One region of the Desulfitobacterium elongatum genome, then DNA from elsewhere that is predicted to be linked to it. Evidence: riboswitches for the same ligand, from Rfam matches in the RefSeq annotation. Region 1 holds a riboswitch; the other holds the start of a gene.
What was found. A riboswitch is a leader RNA that binds a small molecule or an ion and turns the genes downstream of it on or off. The one in region 1 is predicted to bind S-adenosylmethionine.
Positions count from the first base shown of each region.

Region 2: linked by a shared signal. The riboswitch ahead of thiS (sulfur carrier protein ThiS) and the one ahead of ACZ42W_RS17100 (methionine ABC transporter ATP-binding protein) in region 1 are both predicted to bind S-adenosylmethionine.

Region 1 covers NZ_AP038772.1:3,598,939-3,606,435, forward strand. The annotation lists gene hisD (histidinol dehydrogenase) at 1-310, opposite strand, end outside; gene hisG (ATP phosphoribosyltransferase) at 421-1,080, opposite strand; gene hisZ (ATP phosphoribosyltransferase regulatory subunit) at 1,297-2,448, opposite strand; gene ACZ42W_RS17095 (YerC/YecD family TrpR-related protein) at 2,450-2,788, opposite strand; SAM riboswitch class I at 2,983-3,083, shown strand; gene ACZ42W_RS17100 (methionine ABC transporter ATP-binding protein) at 3,152-4,177, shown strand; gene ACZ42W_RS17105 (methionine ABC transporter permease) at 4,167-4,856, shown strand; gene ACZ42W_RS17110 (MetQ/NlpA family ABC transporter substrate-binding protein) at 4,998-5,855, shown strand; gene ACZ42W_RS17115 (hypothetical protein) at 6,063-6,764, shown strand; gene ACZ42W_RS17120 (3'-5' exoribonuclease YhaM family protein) at 6,816-7,497, opposite strand, start outside.
Region 2 covers NZ_AP038772.1:3,745,152-3,752,648, forward strand. The annotation lists gene ACZ42W_RS17745 (heavy metal translocating P-type ATPase) at 1-810, opposite strand, end outside; gene ACZ42W_RS17750 (metal-sensitive transcriptional regulator) at 871-1,194, opposite strand; gene ACZ42W_RS17755 (O-acetylhomoserine aminocarboxypropyltransferase/cysteine synthase family protein) at 1,454-2,683, opposite strand; gene ACZ42W_RS17760 (sulfurtransferase TusA family protein) at 2,683-2,928, opposite strand; gene ACZ42W_RS17765 (4Fe-4S binding protein) at 2,925-3,791, opposite strand; gene ACZ42W_RS17770 (M67 family metallopeptidase) at 3,816-4,229, opposite strand; gene ACZ42W_RS17775 (HesA/MoeB/ThiF family protein) at 4,242-5,054, opposite strand; gene thiS (sulfur carrier protein ThiS) at 5,099-5,308, opposite strand; SAM riboswitch class I at 5,441-5,541, opposite strand; gene ACZ42W_RS17785 (4Fe-4S dicluster domain-containing protein) at 6,035-6,709, opposite strand; gene ACZ42W_RS17790 (hypothetical protein) at 6,817-6,987, opposite strand; gene ACZ42W_RS17795 (methyltransferase family protein) at 7,232-7,497, opposite strand, start outside.

The DNA of each region.
Region 1 (7,497 bases):
CAAGCCAAGAGGTTCTCTTTTGCTTCAAGTGAAAGTCGAGGATATTCTCCTTCGCTTGGCGAAGGGCCGTGAGGAACTCTTCATCCACTATAGTGTACGCCTCAGCAAATTCCGCTTCTTTGACCCGAAGCCCAGCCTTACGCAAATTCACACGATCGAACGTCTCGGTAAATTCATAAAGCGCTGAGTCTCCGTCTCTTTTTACTTTATTTAATATCTCGGCAACCTTTTGCTCGAGCAAAGAATCGTCCCCATAGGATTTCCGAGTGAGTGTCGTTAAGTCCAACTCCTCAAGCGTCTTAATTTCCATACCGATCCTCCATTCCCACATCTCACATTTAATTCCATCAGGTTTGAATTATCTTCGCGCTACTGATCTACCGCAACACCTAGTTATCCCTTTTTGTGTATTACTTCATTTCAGACGATCTTGCGAAGCTTCTCTGTCAGTTCTGCGATCCGTTCATGCTTCATCCGAAAAGCGACTCGGTTCGCGATGAGCCGAGTGGTCGCCTCCAGAATTGGGGCAACTTCCACGAGACGGTTCTGCCTTAGCGTAGTACCCGTCGAAACAATATCCACAATCAACTCCGCAAGTCCTACCCGAGGAGCAAGTTCAATATTCCCATGGAGCTTAATCGGAACCACTTGCATCCCTTGCTGACGGAAAAATTCCTGAGCCACCCGGGGAAACTTCGTTGCTACCCGCTGGTGGTTTAAGCTACTTAAATCAAACTGGCCATCGGGTAAACGAGATGGGACTTTCTCTTCTGGCATAGCGACTACAAAGCGACAGAATCCAAACTTTAGATCGAGTAATTCAACGACATCCTTGTTCTCTTCTAAGAGCGTATCTTTACCGACAAACCCCAAATCTGCTGCGCCATATTCGACGAACGTCGGAATATCCGTGGGCCGACAAATAATTATCTGGGCTTGTGACCCTTCTAAAGGAAAAACCAATCGACGAGATTCTTCACTTACATCCCTACATTCGATGCCAACCTGGCTAAGTGCTTCTAAAGAATCCGTTAATAACTTGCCTTTAGGAAGGGCGATGGTTAAGAAATTCCGTGACATCCTCCCCAACTCCTTCATTCTCATCTTTTATCACTTTACCTTATTAAAGTATTAGAGTAGTTTAGGGCTATTATAACAATCCTAGTATCCCCTGGCAACACTTTTTCATATCTTCAGGGGAATATTTATCCGAGAAAGAAAAGTATTAAGAAAACTCCCCCGAAAAATCGAAGGAGTTTCTACCTGATGCTATTCTCTACAAGCTGCAAATTGACCTTATTGAGCACAAATGATGCTTTGAATTCCTTTTCGAAGAGCCAAATCCTCCGCCTCTTCTTGGGTTAGGAAGTCTAAGCACATTTCGACCTGTATCCCCGTTTGGCGAAGTTTACGAGTTTGATCAATCACTTTAGACGTATCATTCCCGTAGACCAAAGCCTCTGCACCTTGGACCTTATGAATCGGCAATCGCCTTACCAGCGCCCCGAGATTAATCGCAAACCCCGTGGCAGGTAATGGATAACCAAACTCTTCATATAAGGAATCATAACGGCCCCCTTCTACGATGGGGAAACCTACTCCTGGAACATATCCTTCAAAAACTGCTCCAGTATAGTAACTAAAACCACGCAAGATACCCAAATCGAGGGAGACATAGTCCTGAACCCCAAAGTCCTTTAGGTATTGGTAGACCCTTCTTAGTGCTTCAACAGCGGAGAGAATTGACGGTTGAGCACTCCACTCAAGTACCTGATCGAGCATCTCTTCCTTGCCATGAAGGTGAGGAAGTTGAAGTAAAATTTCTCGCACTCTGGAAGTCAATTGGCTTTCTTCCACAAGCCTTTCAATCCCAACAAAATCTTTATGAGCGAGTGCATCTTGATACTTCATCTTAACCTCGAGGGGAATCCCCAGTTCATCCATAATTCCTGTAAAAATCCCCATGTGTCCCAAATTGATCTGAAAATCCTTCACTTCCATGTGGCGAAGGGCTTCAACTGCTAAGGCTACGACCTCAGCATCTGCCACAGGAGATTCAGACCCAATCAGTTCCACCCCAGCTTGGCGAAACTCTTGTGTAGGCGACTTAGAATAACGAAAGACATCTGCGGCGTAACACAGCCGTAAGGGAAGTTCCTCCCCGCGCATCCGAGTACTTACCATCCGTGCGATTGGAGTCGTAAGTTCTGGCCTAAGAACAAGCACATGCCCTTGCCGATCAAAAAACTTGAAGAAGGAATCTGCTTCTCCCTCAACCGGTTGAATACATGCACCGTACTCCAAAGTAGGAGTAACTGCCTTTTGATAAGACCAGGAATTAAATAATTTAAGGACCTCAGCTTCGGCATGGTCCTGCAAAGCGATTTCATCGGGTAGGATATCATGCATCCCATCAGGAATCCGTAACCCTAACGACGTTCGAAGCATATTAATCCTCTCCCTTTTCTTTTTTAGCTAATCGTCTAAGTACTAATTGATACCCATCCGCCCCAAAGTACAAACACCGCTTAACTCGGCTTATTGTGGCAGTACTGGCTCCCGTTGACTGAGCAATCGTTGTGTAGGTTACATTCTTCTCCAAAAGTTTGGCCACTTCCAAACGCTGAGCTAACGCTTTGATCTCAGCAATTGTTGCTATATCCTGAAATAAGCGATAACATTCTTCTTTGCTTTTTAATAATAAAATCGCCTCAAAAAGTGCATCAGTCAAAGGATCACGTAAACGCTGATCGATGCCCGCATAATCTTCTCCCTCATGATCTTTCATTTTATATCAACTCCTTACACTTCTATACTTTAATTTATTAAAGTATTAGGTCATTGTCAATATTCACCCCAAAATTCTTATAAATTCTTCCAAGAAGTGCTTTTGAAAAACCTCTTGCCAAAAATCATTTAACTGTGCTAGAATAGTTACTAGTCAATATTCTTTTTTCAAAGAACATTGACACTGAATAAACACTCTTATCCAGAGTAGGTGGAGGGACTGGCCCGATGAAACCCGGCAACCGGCATTAACATGCACGGTGCTAAATCCTGCAGGAAATACTGGGAGATGAGAGGAAAACCGACGATATAACTCCGCGGATTTTCCTCGTGGAGTTTTTTGTTATGTTGAGGAGGAAAAGCATTGATTAGAATTGAGCACTTGACGAAAAAATACACCTCCCATCAGGGAAGCGTCATAGCGCTAGAGGATATATCACTCGACATCCCTAGAGGAGCAATCTATGGGATCATTGGCTTGAGCGGAGCCGGAAAAAGTACCCTTGTCCGTTGCATCAATCGTTTGGAGGAACCCACAAGCGGTAAGATTATTATCGATGATCAAGACCTAACAAAAATGTCAGCTCGAGAGCTACGGCAAGCTCGTCAAAAAATCGGAATGATTTTTCAGCATTTTCATCTCCTTCAATCTCGTACCGTAGCTGAAAACATCGCCTTCCCCTTAGAGATTGCAGGCTTTAAGAAAACAGAGATTGAGAAACGAGTAAAGGAACTTCTCCCTCTGGTTGGATTGATTGATAAAGCAGATGCCTATCCTTCCCAACTCAGCGGAGGACAAAAGCAAAGGGTTGGAATTGCTCGCGCTCTGGCGACAAATCCTAAAGTGCTGCTTTGTGACGAAGCTACCTCTGCACTCGACCCGCAAACGACGTTATCGATCCTCAACTTATTACGAGATATCAATCAGCAATTCGGACTGACCATCATCATGATTACACATGAGATGAAGGTTGTTAAAGAGATTTGCAGTGATGTAGCGGTTATCGACTCCTCTAAGATTGTCGAACATGGTCCGGTTGAATCTGTATTTATTCAACCACAGTCTAGCATCGCCAAAGAATTCATCTCCACTGTTTTCCCTAATGAGCTTCCCGCGGATTTGCTCCGCGAACTAGCCGCTCATCCTGACTCCCAGATTGTTCGTATTCAATTCCTCGGATCACGTGCTTCTGATCCAATCATTGCGGATCTCATGAAAGAATGTGACGTTCGCGCAAATATCCTTTACGGAAGTATCGACCACCTGCGTTCCACACTCTTTGGAACTTTGACCTTAGAGCTCCAAGGTAACCCCGAACAGTTGATCTTAGCTCATAGATATCTTGACAAACGAGGCTTGAAGGTAGAGGTGATTCAAAATGCAATTTGAATTTTCCATGCTAACTAATCCCCAGTATTGGGATACCATAACTCAGCTCTTAACTCCAGCAATAGGTCAAACTCTCTACATGGTTTTCGTCTCAACTCTCTTGGCCTATATCATCGGTGTCCCCCTCGGTGTGATTCTCGTCATCTCCTCGCCAGGGCATATCCTTCCGAATCCTTGGGTTGAGAGAACATTAGGCACCGTAATCAATATCTTCCGTTCGGCTCCGTTTATCATTTTGCTGGTCGCTTTGATTCCTCTTACTCGGGCAATAGTCGGTACCTCTATCGGTACGACAGCAGCAATCGTCCCACTCGTCATCTCCTCTGCTCCGTTTGTCGCTCGAATGGTAGAGAGTTCACTTAAGGAAGTTCCTTACGGAGTCATCGAGGCTGCTTTATCCATGGGCTCATCCCCTTGGCAGATTATCAGTAAAGTTCTCCTTCCCGAAGCAAAGGCCCCCCTCATTTTAGGCTTTGCAATTACCACGATTAGTGTTATCGGCTACACAGCCATGGCTGGAGCTGTCGGAGGTGGTGGACTCGGTGATGTCGCGATTCAATACGGTTACAACCGCTTCCGCACCGACATCATGGTGATTACGGTCATCATTCTCATCTTGATTGTTCAAGGAATTCAGTCCTTAGGAACCTTACTCGCTCAGAAAATATCCCATCATTAAGCTTGTTACAAGCCAATTTCTTCAATCTCTATCACAAAACACCCGGGAATGGTGGAGAGGGTGCGAGGAAGCGCTTGAGCATATATAAAGAGTTAAAGCCTTAAGTTCATGGCTCAAAAAAATTATTGAGGAGGAAAAATTATGATTCGTTCAAAACGTCGTATCTCTACCCTTGTTATTGGATCTTTAGTTGCATTATCCTTGCTTGTTACTGGTTGCGGAAGTTCTAATCAAAACAGCGGAACAGCTACAAAAACAGGAGATGCCAACAAACCTGTGACAATCAAAGTTGGGGCAACCCCAGTTCCCCATGCAGAAATTCTTGAGCATATCAAACCTGAACTAGCAAAACAAGGGATCAACTTAGAAATTGTTAAGTTCACTGACTACGCTCTCCCTAACCCTGCTGTCGATTCCGGTGAGATCGACGCGAACTACTTCCAACATACACCTTACCTCGAGACCTTCACCAAAGATCGTGGCTTGAAACTCTCTGTCATTGGTACCGTTCATATCGAGCCTATGGGTCTCTACTCTAAAAAGGTCACCAAAGCTGATGAGTTCAAAAGTGGCGACACGATCGCAATCCCGAACGATCCTTCGAACGGTGGACGTGCCTTGGCCGTTCTAGAAAAAGCTGGACTGATCAAGCTCAAAGCCGGAGTTGGAGTAAAAGCAACGGTTCTAGATATTGCTGAAAACCCGAAAAACCTGAAAATCACCGCAATCGAAGCAGCACAACTTCCCCGAGTTCTGACCGACCCTAAAGTTACTGGTGCTGTAATCAACACCAACTACGCCTTAGAAGGCGGATTGAACCCTACGAAAGATGCTCTCTACCTTGAAGATAAAAACTCTCCTTATGCTAACATCGTCGTTGCCAAAGAAAGCCGTAAGGATGATCCTAACCTTCAAAAATTAGTAAAAGCTCTCAACACTCCAGAAGTGAAGAAATTCATTGAAGATACCTACAAAGGTGCAGTTGTTCCTGCCTTCTAAGAAACTCAGGCAAGTACTTCAACAGTAATAACAAAGAGACCGTTCCTTCACGCCTTGTTAGCGTGTGGAACGGTCTTTTGCTTTCATGAGAAAGCATCCTACTCCTTTGAGTTCCTTGTTTTTCCAGTAGTAATCTTGGATAGAAAGAGGTTGTCCTCATACACTATGAAATAATGCTGGCTAAAACACGAAGAAGGAGAACCTTACATGAATTCCTTCGATAAAAAGATTCAAACACGGCTTCGTATGCATCCAGAAATGTTACGGAATCTATTGGCAAGTCCTAATCAGGAGGCCATTGAAACCTTAACTCGATATCAGATCTTTGAATCCAGGAATACTTATCTCGGGCAACTTCTCCTGTCCCTTCTTCCCCAATGGGAATACATAGCATGCGAAGGGGATGAGGATTTAGTCAAAGTTATACGTATCTTAGAAAACAAACGAATCAGTCCCATTGACCAAGAGGCCGAATTTTTGCGCGCCAATCTATTACGCATTCGAATCCTGGCAGAAACTCCTGGGGTTTTCCCCTTTTCTCCCTTCTACATTCAAGAAAACCTAACTCGGTTCTTAGACACCTCAGAACTTATTGCAGATCTGCCTCAATGTGAAGTCGTCTCCTTTAGTGAGGAGGAACTTTCTCCCTTAGGAAATGAACTTTCTCAATATCATATAAGTCCTTTAAGTCGTCGCTATGTTCAGAATTTATTTCATCCTGAGCGTCAAGAAGCGATTCTCTCTGTCTTGGCTCACATCGCTAAAAACTATCCCATGCTTGGCACCTGCCGCCAGGCTTATGCTTTGATGCTTTCTTTGGATGACCTTAATCTTTGGAGTATGCATCCCTTCTGTGTCAGACTGGTCGCGAACAGATTTTGGGATTATCGGGTCAAGGAGATTCTATAAATAAATGAAATCTCGAATACCGAAAGAGTATTCGAGATTTCATTAACATTCTCATTTTAGGTAAAGGTACCGCTCCATACTTGGCAGATAAGGAGACCACTCAGAGTCGGGGTGGTCTTCTTTGGCATGCTTAAACTGCCAAAGCTCGGCTTCCAGAGCATCCCCATAGTGAACAAGTAAGGCCTCCATCATTTTGGGACGTTTAGGAGATTGCCATTCGTAGCGTCCATGATGGCTTGCTATGATATGTAAAAGCTTTGTCCGCATTTCCACTGGAAATCCTAGAATCATGTCCATTTCTCGGCTTAGAAGCTGAATCCCCATGACGATATGACCGAGTAACCGTCCATCTGTCGTGAAGTCAATCCCTTTCGTATATTCATATTCACTGATCTTGCCCAAGTCATGAAATAGGGCTCCAGTGACTGCTAAATCACGATTGACTTCAGGATAATTTGCACAAAGGCTCGAAACGATTTCAGCGACCTTTACACTATGCTCCCACAGCCCTCTCAGATATGCTTGGTGAATTTTTCGCGCCGCAGGAGCGCGGCGATAGGCCTCCCCAAGTGGAGAATGAACAAACACTTGGTTTGAGAGCAAATTTAAAAAAGGCTCCTTAACACTTTGAGTCAACTCAGCTAGACGCTTTTCAAGAATCTCTGATGAATCCGGCGAGGCGGGCAACAGAAGGGAAAGATCGACTTCATGCTCAGGAATGGGAATCATGGAA
Region 2 (7,497 bases), 150 kb from region 1:
AAAATACAACTCATTGGCATACTCTGAATTTCCGCCGTAAATCTGCACTATAGCATAGATTCCATACAGGAATGCAGCCGAAGTACCCATGGCTATTAGGGAATCCATATTAGGACTTCTTCTGAATAATGCCTTGAAACCTACTGTAAAAAATCTATTTCCTGCTAGGATTACGGGTATAGTCAACAATAATTGAACGATTGCAAAGGTTAGAGGATTCATCATGGGATCTATTAGCTCAGGAAGTTTCAAGCCGATAGTTTCACCAAACATGTGCCCCATGGCCATATAAAGGAGTGGCACTGTAAAAATCGCAGATAGAATAAACTTTTTCCATAGAAGTTTCATTTCTGCATCTTTTCGTTCTCTATCCATATCGACTTCAGTATCTTCTTCTATTGCTTTATAGCCAGCTTTTTCTACTGCCTTCTTAATATCTGATACTTTAACTTTAGAAGATTCAAAGCTAACACTTAACTTTTCTGTTGCGAAATTAACATTTGCTTCAGTAACACCGTCAAGTTTTTCAGTAACCTTTTCGACTGTTTTCGCACACGCTGCACAGGTCATCCCTTCGATTCTCATTGTTTTACTGACAACATCAGAAAGGGCCTTATAACCTGCCCTTTCAACAGCTGCCTGAATGTCTCCTACAGAAACCTTAGCCTCGTCAAAGTTAATGTTTAGCTTTTCAGTAGCAAAGTTAACACTGGATTCTGTTACACCTTCGAGCTTTTTTGTGACCCTTTCTACGGTCTTGGCACAAGCAGCACAAGTCATTCCTTCTATTTTAAGTGATTTAGTTGCCATATTAATTCCTCCTAGTTTAAAAGACGCTTTTAGTATTACCAACTAAAGCTAAACCTCAGTTTATTTTTTTAGACGAAAAATTGTTTTAAGGACTTCATCAATCACCTTGTTATCTCCATGACTTAGACGTTCTTTTACGCAAACTTTAAAGTGTTTTTCTAGCAATAGCTTAGAGGCTCCATCCAAAGCCGATTGCACAGAGGCTATTTGATTAAGTACATCATCACAATACACGTGCTGTTCAATCATTCCTTTGATACCCCGTATCTGCCCTTCGATGCGATTCAAACGGGTAACAAGCTCATTAATTGTCTTCTCTTCGTGGCAGACTGTTCTTGCCCTACTGATTTGACTTTCACAGGGAAGACTGTTATGCTTTGTCACTTCATCCAAGACTATCAGCTCCCTATATCTATTGTAAGGATATAGGATAGGGGGCTACCCTATTTTTATACTATGATTGTATTATAGAGTTGCGATTTTCGCATGAATTAATTGTGAATTTCTCATGAATTACTTCATGTAAATAAACGATAGAAAAAAAGACCTTCGGCCGGAAGGTCTACTGAAAGTCTATTTATGAGTTTAATCCGAGAAAATCTTCTACTTGGATAAGAAAACGTACTGGGAAGAAGGATACTTATTAGAGCTTAGATAGCGCCTGGAGAAAATCTTCAATGATATCTTCAGCGTCTTCAAGACCCACGCTTATCCGAATGAGATCCTCATAAACCCCCATCTTCTCTCGTTCTTCCATTGTATTAGCAACATAGATTGTTGAGGCAGGATGAACCACTAACGTCCGAGCATCTCCAATGTTCGATGCGTTTAAAGCATATTGTAGATTATTGATGACGTGAAAGGCGTTTTCCTTTGAACCCACGCGTATGGTCAGGAGCCCTCCAAATTTGCCGGAGAATTGCTCTTGGGCTATGTTGTGATACGGGTTATCCTTAAGCCCAGGGTAGTTTACGAAACTCACCTTTGGAGAATCTTTCAAGGCTTGTGCCAAAGCTAAGGCATTGTCACAGATGCGATCCATTCGGATTCCCAAGGTCTCTAACCCTAAGCTGGTGAGATAGACATTTAAAGGTGCACTACAGGTTCCAAAATCCTTAAATGTTGTCTGACGTAGTTTAGCCAGATAGGTAAATTGGCCAAACTTTTTATACGGTTTAAATCCGGGGAACTTCTCGACATCCCAATTTGAGCGTCCATTAGAAATAATAATCCCACCAATGGAGTTACTACTTCCGTTAATGTACTTGGAAGTAGAATGAATCACGATATCTGCACCTAGTTCGAGTGGACGGATTAAATAAGGCGTCGTACATGTATTATCAACAATCAGAATGATTCCCTTAGAATGTGCTAATTCTGCAAGCCGTCTGATATCTGGGACATCAAGTTTAGGGTTACCTAAGGTTTCGACAAAGATTAATCGCGTTCTATCCGTAATCCCTGCTTCAAAGGCCTCAACTGTACTTTCCTCGAGGAAGGAAGCCAGAATGCCCAGTGGCTTAAAGTTCTCAAACAAAGTATACGTTCCGCCAAAAATCCCACTGCCGGCCAGAATTTCATCCCCACTTTGTAAGCAGGTCAGTACAGCCATGCTTATAGCCGCCATACCGGAAGTGCAGGAAACGGCCCCGGCACCTTTTTCTAAGAAGGCCATCCGGCGTTCAAAGCTTTCAATCGTAGGGTTGTTCAGTCGGGTATAGAGAAAACCCGGTTCATGACCCATGAAGATCTTTTCTAACTCTTCAGCTGTATCATGGGCAAAGGCCGTGGATTGATAAATGGGGATCGTCGTTGCTCCCGATTTCTGATCACCCTTGAAATTCCCATGGAGTAAGGAGGTGTTGAATTTCATTACAGCTCCTCACCCTTTTCTACATAAACAGTGTAAGTCTCATCCTCATTGTTCACGACTTGAAGGATTTTATGATTTTCTTCCTTCAAACTCCGGGGCACATTCTGGATGGGTTCTCCTGAATTCATTTTGATCTCTAAGACTTCACCCGGTTCAAGCTCTTCCATGGCGACTTTAACCTTAACAAACGTGATTGGGCAGACGACTTCCGTGATGTCGATAAAATCATTGGCTTTTATGCTCATTTTATGGCCTCCTGAAGATCCTTCTCTAATTTTTCCCAACCGACCCGATCCAAAGTTTTGCCAAACCGCTCTCCCGGTTTTGCGTACGTACTAAAGAATTCAAGGGTCCGGTCGGCAACGCTGAAGAGAGTCTCTTCATTATAAATCATCGGAAATACCGATTTTCCAGTTGCGATTTGGTTACCAAAGAGTCCACCAAAATAGACGTTATAGCCATTTTTCCCTGTCCAAGCTTCGGTAGGACAGGATTTCACACATTTTCCGCAAAAGTTACAGAGGTCTTGCTCTAACGTAACTGTCTGTTCGTCGCGACTGACTTGGATAGCTTTCTTCGGACAAACTGCTGCACAAAGTCCGCAAAATGTACAGGAAGCCGCTTGCCATTCTGGCTGAATTCCACCTTTGATCCCTAGGTCATTCTCCTCAGCTTTCAGGCAGTTGTTGCTGCATCCGACTACACCGAACTTAAATTTATGCGGAAGCTCTCGACCTGCATATCGCTGATCTAATTTTTCCGCGAGTTCGGACGTCTCAATCAAACCATTCGGACAGATGCTCGAACCTTGACATGCCGTAATCGTACGTACACGCGGACCGCAGACACCCACTTGAAGTCCCACCGTTGCCATTTCACGTTTAACTTCTTCGATGTCCTCAAGCTTAATAAAAGGAATCTCTATTCCTTGTCGGGAGGTTAAATGAACATAACCTTGCCCATATTTTTCAGCAATTTCATAAACCTTTTTAAGATGATCCGCCGAGACTTGTCCTCCTACAATCTTTAAACGCATGGAAAACTGGTCTTTTTGGACTTGTCTCATGAGACCGCCAGACTTCAAGGCTTTATAATCAACTTTTGCCATACTCTTTTTCTCCCCTTAACATCATTAGATAAGTTGCAGCACTTCTTCGTTCACTTTCCCCTCATTAATCTTAAAGCTTTTAATCACAGGCTTCTCTTTGTCCTGAAGTGATAAAATAAGATAACTTGCTTCAGGATCGAAGGCTAAACGAATGTCCTCCTGCGAGGGCCTCGAGGGTGTACTGGGATGGCTATGAAAGTTTCCAAGTAGCACCCAACCCTTGCTTCGGATATCCTTAATTGCTGCGAACTGCTCTTGGGGATCCATGGAGAAGTGTTCCGGGCTTTGGTCCACATTCCTAAGGAAATAGACGTTTTCGACGGTCTTTACTTCACCCTCGATCCTGCCTGCAAGTAAACCGCAAGCCTCATTCGGTAGCTTCTCCTGGGCATAGGAAAGGATTTTAGCATAATCTTGTTGCTTTAGAAGAATCGTCATGGTTTTCCACCTCTAGGCTTTAAAATCACATTGTACTTGTTCATAATCAATGAGCTCTGTAATCGTAGGATGTTCGCCACAGACTTCACATTTTGGATTATTAGAGAGTTTAATCTTCCTAAATTCCATGGTTAACGCATCATAGGTGAGTAGATGTCCTGTGAGCAGTTCCCCGATGCCGAGAATATACTTAATTGCTTCTGTCGCTTGGATTGTGCCGATTATTCCTCCCATGACGCCAAGCACTCCGGCCTGTTTACAGGTCGGAACCGCATCTGGTGGTGGTGGATTATGGAAAATACAACGATAGCAAGGACCTTGCCCAGGCACATAAGTCATAGTCTGACCTTGGAATCGAATGATGCCTGCGTGAGAAAAGGGTTTGTTTGATAATACGCAAGCATCATTGATTAAAAACTTGGCTGGAAAATTGTCAGTACCATCAATAATGAAGTCATAATCCTGATCCTTAATGATATCCTGGATGTTTTGAGAGCTCACCCATTCCCGATAGGTTATTACATTAACGTCAGGATTCATCAGGTTGATAGTTTCTTGACCGGAAAGAACCTTCTGTTTCCCGACATCCTGCGTGAAATGTATAATTTGGCGTTGGAGATTAGACAATTCGACGACATCATAATCGACAAGTCCAATTGTTCCGACGCCTGCAGCCGCTAAAAACATAGCCGCTGGAGCGCCCAGTCCACCTGTACCAATAATCAGAACCTTACTGTTTAATAATTTCTTTTGCCCTTTTACCCCGACTTCTTTTAAGATAATGTGTCGCGAATAACGGTCAAGTTGTTCATCAGTAAAAGCCACTCTTTATCCTCTCTTTTCCTTCTGAAATTTTTAGAACTTGATGCTTAGAAGCTTCCGCCTCCCATGAAGTAGAGGAATTCAATCGTATCCTGGTCTTTTACTTTGACCTCATTGAACCGTCCTTGATCAACGAGCTCCTCATTAACCTGTACTGTAACATATTCTGGCATTTGGACCTTTTGAAGTACGAGGAGTTCTTTGATTGTTACTTCTTTCTCTAAATTGACCTCTTTACCATTAACTTTAATAACCATGTGTTTTTCATCCTTTCGCTTATGCTAATCTTCCAGCGTTACCCTTCAATGTGTATACGATTACTAGGTTTTATGGGTAAAGAAAAACCCCTTCTGCTTTCCGTACAAAAGAGGTCTCACTAAAAAGCACCTCTCTTATCTGTCAGAAAAAAATTTCTGTGGAATTGGCACCGTACAAACCGTCGGTTGCCGCAGTTTCAAAGGGCCAATCCCTCCACTGCTCAGGATAAGAGAAAACTAAGTATTCAAATCGATTTAATACGATATTAACTTGTAGATGAATAAATGTCAATACTTACATTTGGAGATTTTCTTCCCGTATTGCCGTTAATCACACTAATTATTCTTTCGAGATATTCTCATTTTTTACAAGTTCACGATGATTATGCCCCGTTTGCTTTTCTTTATTTCCTTTCATCATCATAGGTATCATAAACATCATCATTATGGGACATATAAATGGGACTATGGATATCAGGATATTCCTTGTATTTGGAGATACATTACTACTGATAAATGGTAGAAAAAAAAGAATTAAAAGTGGTGCACCACAACATAATATCATCAGCAACATATGGGACATATGCCCCTTATGCTTCATCTTTTGTTTACCATCATTCTCGTTTTCTTGTTTATTATCACAGCAATTCATCTTTTCACTCCTCACATTAAATAAACGTGCTCTTTTTTATACCCCAGTGTAATATCATAAGTTTTCCTCGCTTATTATTTCTTGACCTCTTTCGGAATGATGACCAACGATGGACCCGTAATTGTAGGCGAAGGCAGGCCGTTCAACTGCCCGAGTACCGCTCTCGGGCTTTTCATTAGTTCACTGAGATCTCCATACTGAAGCGCTTTCACAGGGCAAGCTTTAACACAGGCTGGTTTTTCCCCTTGATCCTGAAGGGTGTAACAAAATTGGCACTTGCAAACTGTTCCCGATTCTTCACCGAATTGGGGTGCATGGTAAGGACAAGCATATAGACAGTATTTACACCCGACACAACGGTTTTTGTCATGAATAACGATCCCATCTTTTTCCCGCTTCTCATAAGCCTTTACTGGACAAACTTGCACACAGGCTGGATCTTCACAATGATTACAGCTCACGGACAAATTATCTTTCTTACCGATAACAAGTTTGCGCCATTGAACCCCTTTCTCCCATTGATAAAGCTTCTTACACGCTTGTACGCAGGCCCCACATAAAATGCATTTCTCTTCATCATACATAAAGCCCAGTTGTTTCTTCCCACCTAAAGCGGATTCATTTGACGAAGCCGGACTGGCCTGGGCAACTTTCCCTGGAACAATTCCCAACGTAAGTGCACCTCCCATAAACAAGCCGGCTTTTATGGCATTCCTTCGGGTTAATCGGATCTGTTTCACCCTTGCCATCAAACAAACAACTCCTTTGCGCTACAATAACGCCTCTTTGACAATGGATAGGTTTTTGCGATAGTCCTTTTTTTCTTTATCAACTTAACATTCAAGCTTTACATGGACTACTTAACTTCTTTTTCTGGAATTTTGCTTCCATACCCTGGATTCTTTGTATCTTGGGGACCATGTTGATTTCCTCCTCCACAGCACCCACCCGCTCCTCGGTGGTGCATGAACAGCATCACACCTATAAACACGATTATTCCCCAATTTTGATAAAGAAAATCCCACATAGTTTATCACCCCTTATGTGTTCTACTCTACTTCTTCGTTGCTGAACCAGAGACGTTCTTACTGCATAGTAGACCCAGACATCATCTTCCGAAGGACTGAGTTTAGAATTCGACACCTCCTGAATATCCTTCCGTCTCTTTCAATATTTAAAGTATAAGATAAAGATACGATTATCTCATGAATGAATTATGAATTTCTTACGAATAATGGAAAATTGAACTTTCAGTATGCTGCATATAGGTTTTATGGTTGCTTTAGCCTTGGAATAAAGCGTCCTGTTTTATTGGCATATCCTATATATTCTTCACCAAATATTTTGGCGGACTCGTTTTCTTCAAACTTTGCTAATCTAATATACATTATTACTAAGATTGGAAACATGATCAACGTTAACAACGTAGGCCATTGTAATAAGAAACCAAACATGATAATAATAAAGGCTACATATTGAGGATGGCGAATCCACGCATACGGACCTGTTTTTGCTACAACTCCTTCGCGTTGTGCCC